2 regions of the Ornithinibacter aureus genome follow, and region 2 is predicted to be linked to the other one. Evidence: riboswitches for the same ligand, from Rfam matches in the RefSeq annotation. Region 2 holds a riboswitch; the other holds the start of a gene.
The links. A riboswitch is a leader RNA that binds a small molecule or an ion and turns the genes downstream of it on or off. The one in region 2 is predicted to bind S-adenosylmethionine.
Positions count from the first base shown of each region.

Region 1 (6,973 bases), 100 kb from region 2:
GTCGGCCACGCGACGAGCTGGGCGCCCAGCCCCATCACGAGGAGCATCGGGATGCCGTCGTCGGGGCCGTCGATCTCGAACTCGATGGTCACGTCGCCGAGCTGTGCACTGGTCATGTGGGGACCATACCCGCGGGTAGGCTGACACACGTGATCGCGCCGCTGACGTATGCCGTCGTGGGCCTGGCGGCCGTGCTGCTCGTCGTCTCGGGCTTCTACGCCGTCCGGGACCGGCTCATCGACGACCGGGTGCTGTTGCTCGCGGCCCTGCTGGAGATCGGCCTGATCGTCCAGCTCGTGCTCGGGCTCGTCGGGCTCGGGGAGGTCGAGGACTCCACGGACCGTGCGACGTTCGTGGCCTACCTGGTGTCGCTGCCCGTCATCCCGATCAGCACCGTGTTGCTGACGATCAAGGAGAAGACGGTCTGGGCCATGGGGTCCCTGGCCGTTGGCGCGTTCGCCGTCGCCGTGATGACGGCCCGCCTCCAGCAGATCTGGAACCTCAGTGCCTGAGGCGCGCTCCGCCGCTGATCGAGCCGCCGACCGCCGGGCCCTCGGTGGGCCCGGCGTCATCCTCGTCACCGTCTACGGCGTGCTCGCCCTCGCCGCCACCGGGCGCTCGATCCTTCAGATCACGACCGACTTCGGGGCGGCGCCGCTCGCCTACACGCTCTCCGCGCTCGCGGCCGCCGTCTACGTGCTCGCGACCTGGTGCCTCGCCCGGGGCGGACGGTGGGTGCGCGTCGGAGTCATCGCGTGCGCGATCGAGCTCGTCGGCGTGCTCGTCGTCGGGACGGCGTCGTTCCTCGTGCCCGACGCCTTCCCGGACAAGACCGTGTGGTCGCACTTCGGCCAGGGCTACGGCTTCGTCCCGCTCGTGCTGCCCGTGCTCGGCCTGTGGTGGTTCCGCCGGGTCGACAGCGCTGGCCCTGCCTGAGCCTCAGCCCGGCTGGTCCTGCCCGGGCCTCAGCCCACTGGCACCGGCTCCAGCAGGAGCACCGGGATGGTCCGGTCGGTGTTGGCCTGGTACTCCGCGTAGTTCGGGAAGGCCGCCACGCAGCGTGCCCACCACTGCTCCCGCTCCTCACCGGTGATCTCGCGCGCGACGGCATCCCACGAGGCGGTGCCGTCCATGAGCGTCAGGGTCGGGTTGGCCAGCAGGTTCGAGTACCACTGCGGGTGGTCGGGGGCGCCGCCCTTGCTGGCCACCGCGGCGTACACCCCGTCGTGCTCCACCCGCATGAGGGGCACCTTGCGCAGCGCGCCGGTCTTCTTGCCACGCATCGTCAGCAGGACGACGGGCAGGCCCATGATGTCGACCGAGCGGGTGTCCCCGGTGGCCTCGATGGTCTCCACCTGCTGGCGGACCCAGTCCGACGGGCTGGGGATGTAGGTGTCGGTGCTTTCGGTGCCGGTGGTCACGGTGTTGGTCGCCTCGGTGTCGTTGGTCATGGTCTGCTCAACTCACTTGTCGCTCGAGGTCTTCCACAGGTTGATGCCGGCCTCGACCGCGTGCTGGTCGATCTGCGCGAGTTCGTCGGCGGAGAAGTCCAGGTTGCCCACGGCATCCAGGCTGTCGTCGAGCTGCTCGACCGACGACGCACCGATGAGCACGGAGGTGACCCGGGGGTCGCGCAGTGCCCACGCCAGCGCCATCTGGGCGAGCGACTGCCCCCGCGTCTGCGCCATCTCGTTCAGCGCCCGCACGTGGCGCAGCGACTCCTCGGTGAGCAGTTCCGGGTCCAGCGACTTGCCCGCAGCCGCGCGAGAGCCCTCGGGGATGCCGCCCAGGTACTTGTCCGTCAGCATCCCCTGCGCGAGCGGGGAGAACGCGATGACCCCGGCCCCGACCTCGTCGGCCGCGTCGAGCAGGTCCGCCCCGGCAGAGCCGGGGGCCCGCTCGATCCAGCGGTTGAGCATCGAGTACGACGGCTGGTGGATGAGCAGCGGGGTGCCCATCTCCCGCAGGATCGCCGCGGCCTCGCGGGTGCGCTCGCCCGAGTACGACGAGATGCCGACGTACAGCGCCTTGCCAGAGCGCACGAGCGAATCCAGCGCACCCATCGTCTCCTCGAGGGGAGTCGTCTCGTCGAAGCGGTGGCTGTAGAAGATGTCGACGTAGTCCAGGCCCATGCGCCTCAGCGACTGCTCGCACGAGGCGATGACGTACTTGCGCGAGCCACCGCCCTGGCCGTAGGGGCCGGGCCACATGTCGTAGCCCGCCTTGGAGCTGATGACCAGCTCGTCGCGGTAGCGGGAGAAGTCGCGGGCGAGGATCGACCCGAAGTTGCGCTCGGCGCTGCCGTACGGCGGGCCGTAGTTGTTCGCGAGGTCAAAGTGCGTGACGCCCCGGTCGAAGGCCCGTCGCAGCGTGGCCTGCTGGCGCTCCAGCGGCACGTCGTCGCCGAAGTTGTGCCACAGCCCGAGCGAGATCGCCGGGAGGTCCAGCCCCGAACGGCCGACGCGGCGATACGGCATCCCCGCCTCGTAACGTCCGGGAGCGGCCTGGTACTCGTCTGCGTGAAGGGTCATGGAGCCATCCTGTCGCGTTCGCGAGGTGAGATGGGCGCGGGGGCCGCGTGACCGGCATCCGGATGCCGTCGTATAGTCCCGGCAGGTCATGAGTGCCAGCGACAAGCCCCGGCTCGCTGGCCGGCAACCCTCCACCCGCGGTGGGGTGCCCCGGGTGAAGACCTGGCGACCGGCGCCCGCCGGCACGCAAGCGCTCGTTCGAAAGAGGCAATGCCATGACCGACCCGTCCCAGTGGGGTTTCGAGACCACGCAGATCCACGCCGGCCAGGTGCCCGACCCCACCACCGGTGCCCGGGCCCTGCCGATCTACCAGACGACGTCCTATGTCTTCAACGACACCACGCACGCGGCGAACCTGTTCGCGCTCAAGGAGTTCGGGAACATCTACACCCGAATCATGAACCCGACGCAGGATGCCGTGGAGCAGCGGATCGCGGCGCTCGAGGGTGGCGTCGGGGCGCTCCTCGTCTCGTCGGGGCAGGCCGCGACGACGCTCGGCCTGCTCAACATCGCCGAGGCCGGTGACCACATCGTCGCCAGCTCGGCCCTGTACGGCGGCACGGTGAACCTGCTCAAGTTCACCTTCACCAAGCTCGGCATCGACGTGACCTTCGTCGAGGACCAGGCCGACCTGCAGGCCTGGCGCGACGCCGTGCGCCCCAACACCAAGGCCTTCTTCGCCGAGACGATCGCCAACCCCAAGGCCGAGGTGCTCGACATCGCCGGGGTGGCCGGGGTCGCCCACGAGGCCGGTGTGCCGCTCGTCGTCGACAACACCATCGCGACGCCCTACCTGATCCGTCCGCTGGAGTGGGGCGCCGACGTCGTCATCCACTCGGCGACGAAGTACCTCGGCGGGCACGGCACGTCGATCGCCGGCGTCATCGTCGACGGCGGAACGTTCGACTTCGCCCGGGACCCGGAGCGCTTCCCCAACTACAACACCCCCGACGAGAGCTACCACGGGCTGGTGTTCGCTCGTGACCTCGGCGTCGGTGGCGCGCTCGGCGCCAACCTCGCGTACATCCTCAAGGCCCGCGTGCAGCTGCTGCGCGACCTCGGGTCGGCGATCTCGCCGTTCAACGCCTTCCTCATCTCCCAGGGCATCGAGACGCTCAGCCTGCGCGTCGAGCGACACATCGAGAACGCCCGCGCCGTGGCGGCCCACCTGGCCGCGCACCCGCAGGTGGAGTCGGTGCGCTGGGCCTCGCTCGACGGCAGCCCGAGCAAGGCGCTGGCCGACAAGTACGCACCCAAGGGTGCCGGTGCGGTGCTCGCGTTCGAGATCGCCGGTGGCCTCGAGGCGGGGCAGCGCTTCGTCGAGGGGCTGACGCTGCACAGCCACGTCGCCAACATCGGTGACGTGCGCTCGCTCGCGATCCACCCGGCATCCACGACGCACAGCCAGGGTGGCGACGAGGACCGTCTCGCCGCAGGCGTGACGCCCGGGTTGGTGCGCCTCGCGGTCGGCCTCGAGTCGATCCAGGACATCCTGGCCGACCTGGATGCCGGGTTCGCCGCCGCCGCGACGCAGTAGCGGCTCTACTCTGCATCAGGGTGTCGAAAGACGTTGTGGTGCAGGCAGGTTCAGTGCCTGTGGATAACTTTCCGGGCTGATCGTCATGGCCACCTACCGTGGTGGCCATGACGATCATCCGGGTGGACGGGGCGCAGGTCGCCGAGCTGGGGGTGTCGCTCACCGAGGTGGGCGCCGACTTCCTGTTGATGCAGGACCCTTCGATCGAGCGCATGGTGCTAGGGCCGGGGGAGAGCGGCCCTGCCGTGGAGGAGCTGCTCGGGGGGTGGCGCCGGCAGCGGATCGCGCTCGGTAGGGCCCTCGGCTCGCTCGGGGAGGCTGCGGTGAGCGCGGGCACCGTGTACGTCGACACCGAGGCCGGGGTCAGGCGACTGTTCGGCGGTGCCCAGCCATGATCCTGGAGCCGTTGTCGGGCAGCCCGAGCGGCGTGCGTGAGCTCGCCGACCGGCTGACCGCGTCGTCACGTCGTGTCGGGGATGTGACGACGGTGCTCGCAGGGTTGAAGCGTGGCGCGACGTGGGTGAGTTCATCGGGGGAGGCGTTCGGGGCCAGGCTCGACGAGGCGCCGCCCCTGTTGGATGCCGTGGCGCGGCGACTCGGCGGCGCTGCGGTGCCGCTGCGCGAGCTCGCCGATGCCATGGAGGAGGCGCAACGGGTCGTCGAGGGGGCGATCCGTGACGACTCCGAGGCTCAGGACACGTACGCGGTGCTGGAGGACCGTGCATACGCCCTGATCAGTGCCGGGTCCGACGAGGTCTCGCCGGACGTCGTTGCGGTGCGCGCCCTCCAGCGTGACCAGGTGCGCATCAGGGACAGCGCCCGGGCCCGGCATGCGGCCGCCATGGAGCGGTTCCGTGCGGTGGATGCTCGGTGCTCGGCCGCGGTGCGAGCGCTGACGCAGGATGCCGTGACCGACTCGGCGCTCTACCGGCTGGTGGCGGGTGGCCAGACGGTCGGTCGCAACCTGGCGGCGGTGGGCACCGTTGCGACAGTGGCGCCCTGCCTGCGTCCGGTCGCCGCTGCCGGTGACGTCCTGAACCTGGCTGCCGACACCACGTTGCTCGTGGGGTACGGGGAGGGGTCGTGGTCCGACCTCGGGACCACGGTCGCGATGGCCGGTGCGTCCAATGTGGCCGGGGCACTCAAGATCGCCGGCACCGCGGGGGCCACGAAGTCGGCATCCGGCTCGTTCTTCAGCAGCACGCGCCGGCTCACCACGCAGCAGCGGCTCGCCCTCGGGGTGACGCAGCAGGCGAGGGCCAGGCGCGACGCCATCAGGGCACGGTTCCGGGTCGAGGCCGATGATCGTGCCACCCCGACCAGGTTCCTCGAGGTCACGCCCCGCCCGGTGCGCACCACCCCGGTGTGGAAGGTGTCGCGGGAGCAGGCGGTGGCCCGGGTGCGCACCGCAGCGCAGGTTAAGGCCGATCAGGTGTTCCTCGACGGGTGGCGGCGGGCCAGCGCCAACGGTCCGGCAGCCCAGAAGATGTATGCCGCCGGCACAGCCCTCGACGTGGGGGTGAAGGTCGCACCGAAGGTGCTCCCCAAGGTGGTGCCCCACGAGGAGCCGCACCGAGCTCGGTCGGCGACGTAGCCGCGGCCCGCGCAGTAGTGCGAAGGGCCCCGCCGCCGTGTCACCGGTCGGCCCGTCGCCGGTCACGTCATGACAGAGCGCGTCATCACAGGGTGAGTCATCACAGGGTGCGTCATCACAGGGCGCGTCATCACAGGGCGCGCGCTGAGCGTCCAGCATCCACCGCTGCGGGCGTCAGGACTGCTGGGTGAGCAGGGCCAGGTCGCGCCGGATGTAGCGCAGGTGTGCCCACTCCTCCTCGAGGATGACCCGGACGCAGTCGCCGACGCTCGGGTGCCAGTCCTCGTCTCCCCACGGGTCGTTGCGCTGCTCGGCCAAGGTGTCCTCGGTGACGTCGTCGAGGAAGGCGGTCACCATCTGCTGACGTTCGGCACGCACGCGCAGCACCTCCTCGAACGGCACGTCGTCGCGGAAGGCGGAGGTGTCGACCCCCATGGCCTCGGCGCCGGTGAACAGCTGGCCGATCTCGTGGAACGGCTCAGGCACCTGGAGGATCGCGCAGCGCAGCCAGGCATCTGTGGCCAGGACGAGGTGGCGCAGTGTCTGGGCCAGTGACCACTCGTCCGGGACGTGGGCGTCGATGAGGGATGCCGGGGTGTCGTCGACCGTTCTGCGCCAGGCCGCCTGAACGGCGACCCAGCCCTCACGCAGGCCCTGCGGGGTGGTCGCCTTCTGCAGGTCGCGGCCGGGGAACTGCCGGTTGAGCTCGGCCTCGACCAACGGCACGACGTCGACCCCGTTGACGAACAGGGAGCCGAACGCCAGGTCGTGGCTGTCGATGTCGAGCCCCCCGACGTCCACGCTGCGCATCGTCATCCCGCTGACGTCGGAGAAGCGGATGGTCGCTCCCGTGAAGTTCGCGCGCACGAAGGTGGCGCCCTCGAAGTTCGCGCGCTCCACCAGTGAGCCGCCGTCGGTCGCGGGGTTCTCGGTCGCTGGCTTCTCGGATGCCGTCATCTCCCCATGGTGGCGCATGAGCTCGCCATGCGGGGGGGCGCTGGGGCACAGGGGAGGCAGGAGGCGAATTAGGCTGGTGGGATGCCTGCCCAGCACGTCGACGCCCCTGCATCGGGCGTGGAAGGTCCCGCTGCGCCGGGCTCGGTGGATGCCGCTGCGCCGGGGGTCGTGGATCCTGCGGTACCGGGCCCGGTGGATCCTGCTGAGCTGCGCTACCCCGAGCACCTGCCGGTCGTCGAGCGCCGCGATGACATCCTCGCGGCGATCCGTGACCACCAGGTGGTCGTCATCGCCGGGGAGACCGGCTCGGGCAAGACGACCCAGCTGCCGAAGATGTGCTTGGAACTGGGCCT
Region 1 is NZ_VMSB01000001.1:938,746-945,718, reverse strand. It holds gene C8E84_RS04545 (alpha/beta fold hydrolase) at 1-116, opposite strand, end outside; gene C8E84_RS04540 (hypothetical protein) at 150-512, shown strand; gene C8E84_RS04535 (hypothetical protein) at 505-936, shown strand; gene C8E84_RS04530 (nitroreductase family deazaflavin-dependent oxidoreductase) at 966-1,451, opposite strand; gene mgrA (L-glyceraldehyde 3-phosphate reductase) at 1,464-2,531, opposite strand; SAM riboswitch class IV at 2,616-2,730, shown strand; gene C8E84_RS04520 (bifunctional o-acetylhomoserine/o-acetylserine sulfhydrylase) at 2,747-4,069, shown strand; gene C8E84_RS04515 (hypothetical protein) at 4,177-4,464, shown strand; gene C8E84_RS04510 (hypothetical protein) at 4,461-5,663, shown strand; gene C8E84_RS04505 (DinB family protein) at 5,838-6,620, opposite strand; gene hrpA (ATP-dependent RNA helicase HrpA) at 6,702-6,973, shown strand, end outside.
Region 1: it holds a riboswitch for S-adenosylmethionine, as region 2 does, so the genes downstream of both, C8E84_RS04520 (bifunctional o-acetylhomoserine/o-acetylserine sulfhydrylase) here and C8E84_RS04990 (aminotransferase class V-fold PLP-dependent enzyme) in region 2, are expected to answer to the same signal.

Region 2 (6,973 bases):
GCCCCGAGCGCGACCCAGGGCGCGATGGCGAGGAGCGCCCCGAGTGCGCTGGCCACTCCCTTTCCGCCCTTGCCACGAAGGAACGGGCTGAACATGTGCCCGAGCACGACGGCGGTGCCGGCGACGATGGCGGCCAGGGTGCCCATGCTGCGCAGCACGAGCAGGCTCGGCAGCCACGCCTTCGCGACGTCGAGGAGCAGCACGACGACCCCCCAGCGGGGGCCCAGCACCCGGGCCGCGTTGGTCGCCCCGGGGTTCCCCGAGCCGGACGACCGCAGGTCACGGCCGAGTGCGCGAGCGAGGATCGTCGCGGGATTGATCGATCCCACGAGGAAGCTGAGTGCGGCGACGCCGCACAGCTGGATGACGTACAGGCCCATCGATCAGCGCGCCACCGCAGGCGGCGCACCCGGAGGTACGAGCGGCACGACGCGGGGCACCACGGCCACGGCGAGCGTTCCCGGCCCGACATGCGCCCCGACGACGGCACCGAGCTCGACGACGACGACCTCGGTGCCCGGCCCCAGCCGCGCCCGCAACCGCTCGGCCAGTCGCTCGGCGCGCTCCGGTGAGTCGAGGTGGTGCACGGCGACATCGACTCCGCCGCCATTACCCCCGGCACCCCCAGCATCCGCAGCACCCGCAGCCTGGGCCGCATCGACCGCGAGCTCCTCGAGACGGGCGATGGCCCGTGACGACGTTCGCACCCGTTCCAGCGGCACGATCTGCCCGTCGCGCAGCCCGAGGATCGGCTTGATCGCCAGGGCCGAACCGAGCATCGCCCCGGCCTTGCCGATCCGCCCACCGCGGCGCAGGTATTCCAGGGTGTCGACGTAGAACATGACGCTCGCTCCTGCGCACGTGGCGCGAACGGCATCCGCGACCTCCCCGGCCGATGCCCCGCCAGCGGCCAGCCGCGCCCCCGCGAGCACCGCGAATCCCATCACCATCCCGAGTGCTCGCGAGTCGATGACCGTCACCGGGATCGGCGACTCGCTCGCGGCGAGGTGGGCGCTGCCGATGGTGCTCGACATCGCCTCGGACAGGTGCACCGAGACCACCGAGTCGGCGCCGGCGGCCGCCGCCGCCTCGTAGGCGTCGATGAACGCCGCCGGGGTGGGCCGTGACGTCGTGACCGGGGTGAACGCTCGCAGGGCGGCCGCCACGGCCGCGGGGTCGATGTCGACGCCCTCGGAGTGGGTGCGCCCGCCGACGACGACGTGCAGCGGCACGACCCGGATGTCCAGACCGTCGAGCAGCGCGGACGGCAGGTAGGCCGTGGAGTCGGTGACGAGGGCGGTGCTCACCCGAGCAGGGTAGTCGTCGGTCGCCGCCCCGACAGGTCGCAGCGGCCGGATGCCGGTGGGCAGGTCACGCGTTCTTGCGTGCCGCGATCTTGGCCGCCCGCTCCTCGCGCTTCTCCACGAAGCGGGTGGCCTCAGCGTCGAGGGCGGCGACGGCCGCGGCGAGCTGGTCGCGGGCAGCCTCACCGTCGGCGTCGAGGCCCTCGAGCTCCCAGATGCCCCACTGGCGCAGCAGCGGCTGGACGATGTCGTCGTGGTGGATGCGCAGGTCGTAGATGCCGGCCATCGCCATCTGCACGGCCTTGCGCCCGAAGCCGGGGATGATCGCGCCCGGCATCTGGAAGTTCACGACCTCGTCGGTGATCGCCCGCATCGTCTGGTTGGGCGTCAGCTCGAGCGCCGCCTGGATGATGTTGCGGTAGAAGATCATGTGCAGGTTCTCGTCCTTGGCGACCCTGATCAGCAGCTTCTCCGCGATCGGCTCGTCGGTGAACTTGCCGGTGTTGCGGTGCGAGACCCGGGTGGCCAGTTCCTGGAAGGAGACGTAGGCGCAGACGTTGAGCAGCGGCTTGTCACCGGAGTCGTAACCGGTCTCCATGGTGTCCATGCGGGCCCGCTCGAGCTCGTCGGGGTCGACCCCACGCGTGACGAGCAGGTAGTCGCGGATGCAGAACGCGTGGCGGCCCTCCTCGGCGGTCCAGCGGTTCACCCAGGCCCCCCACGCGCTGTCGCGGCCGAACGCGCGCTCGATCTCGCGGTGGTAGCTCGGAAGGTTGTCCTCGGTGAGCAGGTTGACCTCGAGCGCCGTGCGGGCGATCGGCGACAGCTGGGACTGCTCCACCGACCACGGCTCACCGCCGAGCTCCTTGAAGTCGCGGCCGAGGGACCAGGGGACGTACTCGTGCGGCATCCACTCCTGGGCGGTGGCGAGGTGGCGGTTGAGGTTCTCCTCCGCCACGGGCTCGAGGGCTGCGAGCAGTCGTCCGGTGTCGAGATCGGCCATGGGTCCTCCTCGGGAGCGGCTGTGACCGGCGTCACCTCCGTGGAGTCTCACTCTGCACCGTCACGGACGCGCAGACCACCCCAGTGGCGCGGCGTTTCCCGGATAACCTCTGCCGCATGGCTGCTGGCGACTGGAAGGACATGTTCGGCGCCGCGTGCGCCGGCGACGAGGACCTCGTGCTGCACCACCTGGCCCGCGGCGTCGACGTGAACTTCTCGCACGCCGAGTACCAGTCGACCGTGCTCGTCGCCGTCATCGACCTCGGGCACGAACGGATGGCCCACCTGCTGCTCGACCACGGCGCCGACCCGACCCTGATCTCCGTGCTCGAGGGTCAGACCCCGCTGCAGGCTGCTCGGGCCCGAGGGCTGACCAGCGTCGTGGAGCGTCTCGTCGCGATGGGCGCCACCGACACCTGAGGTCTGTGCCGACGTGGGGCGAAACCTGCGCCGCGTGGGGGCGAGAACTGTTCCGACGCGGGGTGACATGGCGCCGCTCCAGCTCGAACCTGTGAGCCCGGGTACCAGTGCTGTCAGGAGTCCTTGCGCCCGACAAGGAAGTCCTTGCGCGGCGAAAGGTCTCCTGACAGCACCCCTATGCCCCTCTCTCAGCCTCGAGCAGGGTCGGGTCACCAGCCCCGCGATGGGCCACCGGAGCACCAAGTCGTCGGCCGCCGAAGCGCCGATCGCTCACCAGGGCAGCGGCGCGTCCAGCTCGCGGGTGTCATCGACCGGCGCCCAGCCCTGCTGCGTCAGCTCGTACTCGGCGCCCGGTCCGTCAGCCGCCAGCGCCGTCACGGCCGCCACCAGCCGGGCCACGTGCTCGGGGGTGCTCGCCAGGCCGGCACTGACACGAACCGCGCTGTCGTGCTCGTCCGACCCCTCCTCGAGCAGGGTGTCGACGAGGATGTGCGCGCAGAACTTGCCGGCCCGCACCCCGATGCCGTGCTCTGCCGACAGCGCCGCCGCCACGAGCTGGCTGTCGAGCCCGTCGACGGTGAACGTCACGACCGGCCCGCGGACGGTGTCCTCACCGAACAGTGAGTAGGTCTGCACCCCGTCGATGGCCCGCAGGCCGGCGCGCAGGGCCGTCGTGAGTGCAGCCTCGTGGGCGTCGATCGCGGCCCGGTGCTCGCGGATCGTCGCGCACGCAGCCGCGAGCGCCACGGCGCCGAGCACGTTCGGGCTGCCGGCCTCGTGGCGGGCAGCACCCGTCGCCCAGCGCGTCGCCTCGGCCGTGACCTGCGCGGTCGCGCCGCCACCCGCGAGGTAGGGCGCCGCGGCATCCAGCCAGTCGCTGCGCCCGGCAAGCACCCCGGTGCCGAACGGGGCGTGCAGCTTGTGCCCCGAGAAGGCGACCCAGTCGACGTCGAGCGCCGCGAGGTCGATCGGCCGGTGGGCGGCCGACTGCGCGGCGTCCAGCAGCACGCGCGCGCCGTGGCGACGGGCGATGGCCGTCAGTGACTCCACCGGCCAGAACTCGCCGGTGACGTTGCTCGCCGCCGTCAGCACGACGAGGGCCTGACGCGGTCGCCGAGCCGTGCCGGCCGGCAGGTCACGAAGGGCGCTCTCGAGCAGCACCTCGGCGTCGCGGGCGCTGCCGGGCACGGGCAGGCGCACCGTTCCTCGCTTCGGCCACGGCAGCAGCGTCGCGTGGTGCTCGGAGTTGAACACGATGACGGTGGTGTTGCGCGGCAGGGCCCGGGCCAGCAGGTTCACCGAGTCGGTGGTGCCACGGGTGAACACGACGACGTCGTCCTCACGCGCACCGACGAAGCGGGCCACCTCGTCGCGAGCCGCCTCGTAGTGGGCGCTGGTCACCCGCGAGAGCCACCCCGTGCCGCGGTGGACGCTGGAGTACGTGCGGGTGGCCGACTCCACGGCCTGAGCGACCCGCTCGAACGCAGGCGTGGATGCCGCGTGGTCCAGGTTCGCGTAGTCGACCCAGTCTCCGGACAGGGTGGGCACCAGGCCGGCGCGCACCACCGGGGGCAGGCCTGCGTGGTCGAGGCCGGCGGCGCCCCGGTGCGACGGGTGCGACGGGTGCGCGAGGCGCGCGACGGCATCCGACCCGGTGCGAGGGGCGAGCAGGTCGACGTCGGGGACGGCCCGCAGCCTGGGGCGGCGGTGGATGGAGTGGGACTGGGTGCTCGGGGCGATCGACACGATGGAGGTCTCCGTCGGGACTGTGGACCTCGGGTGACCCCGTGATCCGCGCTTGCCGGCGCCGGTTTCGACGTCGACCAGGTCGTCACCCGGAGCACCCCACCGCGGAAGGAGGGTTGCTGACCAACGAGCCGGGGCTTGTCGCTGGCACTCATGACCTACGTGGGCAAGCGTAGAAGCGGATGCCGCGCCACGGCATCCCGGGTCCACGTCGCGAGATGTGCAGCCGGGCAGGGCATCCGCCGCACGTTTCGCAGCTGAGCAGAGCCGAGGCGCAACTTCCCCCGGCAACGCCCTACTTCACCCGGGAAGCCTTGTCGGGTGAGGATCGGGATTATCGGGTCACCCGATAAACCTCCGGGGTGGGGGCGCGTCAGGCCGGAACGACGTTGACGAGCTTGGGCGCCCGCACGATCACCGTGCGGATGCCGTCCGGCGCCGCCGCCTGGACCCTCTCGCTCGCCAGCGCCAGCTCTCGCAGGGCGTCCTCGCTGATGTCGGCCGGCACCTCGATGCGGTCGCGAACCTTGCCGCGCACCTGCACGACGCAGGTGACGGTGTCCTCGACGAGCAGGGCCGGGTCGGCCACCGGGAACGCCTCGTGGACCAGCGACTCGGTGTGTCCGAGTCGGGCCCACAGCTCCTCGGCGATGTGCGGCGCGAGGGGCGCGACCATGAGGACGATCTGCTCGGCGGCCTCGCGAGGCACTCCCCCGGGCAGCTTGGTCAGGGCGTTGTTGAGTTCGATGAGCCGGGCGATGGCCGTGTTGAAGCCCAGCCCCGCGTAGTCGGCGCGCACGGCGTCGATGGTGCGGTGCAGCACCCGGTTCGTCGCATCGTCGATGGGGGTGTCGACGACGACGACCTCGCCGCTCTCCTCGTCGACGACGTTGCGCCACAGCCGCTGGAGGAAGCGCTGGCTGCCGACCACAGCCCGGGTGTCCCAGGGCTTGCTCTGCTCGAGCGGGCCCAGACCCATCTCGTAGAGGCGGAAGGTGTCGGCACCGAACGAGGCGTACATCTCGTCGGGGCTGACCATGTTCTTCAGCGACTTGCCGATCTTGCCGAACTCGCGGGTGACCGGCTCCCCGTTCCACGTGAAGGCCGGGTGACCGTCGGCGTCGACACCTTCGGTGACCTCCTTGGCCTCGACGTACTGGCCACGGCTGTCGGTGAACGCCGGGGCCTGGATGTAGCCCTGGCTGAAGTACGTGCGGAACGGCTCGTCGCTGCTGAGGTGGCCCAGGTCGTGCAGCACCTTGTGCCAGAACCGGGCGTAGAGCAGGTGCAGCACGGCGTGCTCGACACCACCGACGTACAGGTCGACACCGCCCGGGTCGCGGGTGCCAGCGGGGGCGCCGGTGACCGGCTCGGGGCGCGGGCCCATCCAGTACGCCTCGTTCTCGGGGTCGACGAGAGCGCTCTCGTTCGCCGGGTCGAGGTAGCGCAGGTAGTACCAGCACGACCCCGCCCAGTTGGGCATGGTGTTGGTCTCGCGGCGGAAGCGGCGGGTGCCGCGGCCGTCACCGAGGTCGAGGTCGACCTCCACCCAGTCCGGGACGCGCGACAGCGGCGGCTCGGGCTCGCTGCTGGCGTCCTCGGCGTCGTAGGTCTTCGGGCTGTAGTCGGGCACCTCGGGAAGCTCGACCGGCAGCATCTCGTCGGGCAGCGCGTGGGCGACACCGTCCTCGTCGAAGACGATCGGGAACGGCTCGCCCCAGTAGCGCTGGCGGCTGAACAGCCAGTCGCGCAGCTTGTAGGTGACGGTCGCTTCGCCCAGGCCCCGCTCGGCCAGGTAGGCGGTGATCTGCTCCTTGGCCTGCGCCACCCCGAGCCCGTTGAGGTCGATGTCGTCGTTGCTGCTGTTGATCGCCGGGCCGTCGCCGGTGAAGGCGGTGTTCTCGTCGTGCCCCTGCGAGGGCTGCACGGTGCGGATGATCGGCAGGTCGAACGCGGTGGCGAAGTCCCAGTCGCGCTCGTCCTGCGCGGGCACGGCCATGATGGCGCCGGTGCCGTAGCCCATGAGCACGTAGTCGGCGATGAACACCGGGATACGGGTGCCCGTCACCGGGTTGGTCGCCCAGCCACCGGTGAAGACACCGGTCTTGTCCTTGCCCTCGGACTGGCGCTCGATGTCGTTCTTGCGTGAGGCCGCGAGGCGGTAGGCCGCGACGGCCTGAGCCGGGGTGTCGGCGCCACCGGTCCACGCGGGCTTGGTTCCCTCGGGCCAGCCACCTGCGGGGACGAGCGTGTCGACGAGCGGGTGCTCGGGGGCCAGCACCATGAACGTGGCGCCGAACAGCGTGTCGGGACGGGTCGTGAAGACCTCGATCCCGGCATCCGGCATTCCTGAATCGACCAATGGGTCACCGGAGGTACGCACGATCGGGAAGGTGACCTTTGCGCCGTGGCTGCGCCCGATCCAGTTGCGCTGCATGATCTTGACCTTCTCGGGCCACTCGACCCGGTCGAGGTCGTCGGCGAGGCGATCTGTGTACGCG
Region 2 is NZ_VMSB01000001.1:1,041,353-1,048,325, forward strand. It holds gene C8E84_RS04970 (glycerol-3-phosphate acyltransferase) at 1-380, opposite strand, end outside; gene C8E84_RS04975 (DegV family protein) at 384-1,307, opposite strand; gene C8E84_RS04980 (acyl-ACP desaturase) at 1,372-2,307, opposite strand; gene C8E84_RS04985 (ankyrin repeat domain-containing protein) at 2,424-2,726, shown strand; gene C8E84_RS04990 (aminotransferase class V-fold PLP-dependent enzyme) at 2,997-4,472, opposite strand; SAM riboswitch class IV at 4,516-4,631, opposite strand; gene leuS (leucine--tRNA ligase) at 4,846-6,973, opposite strand, start outside.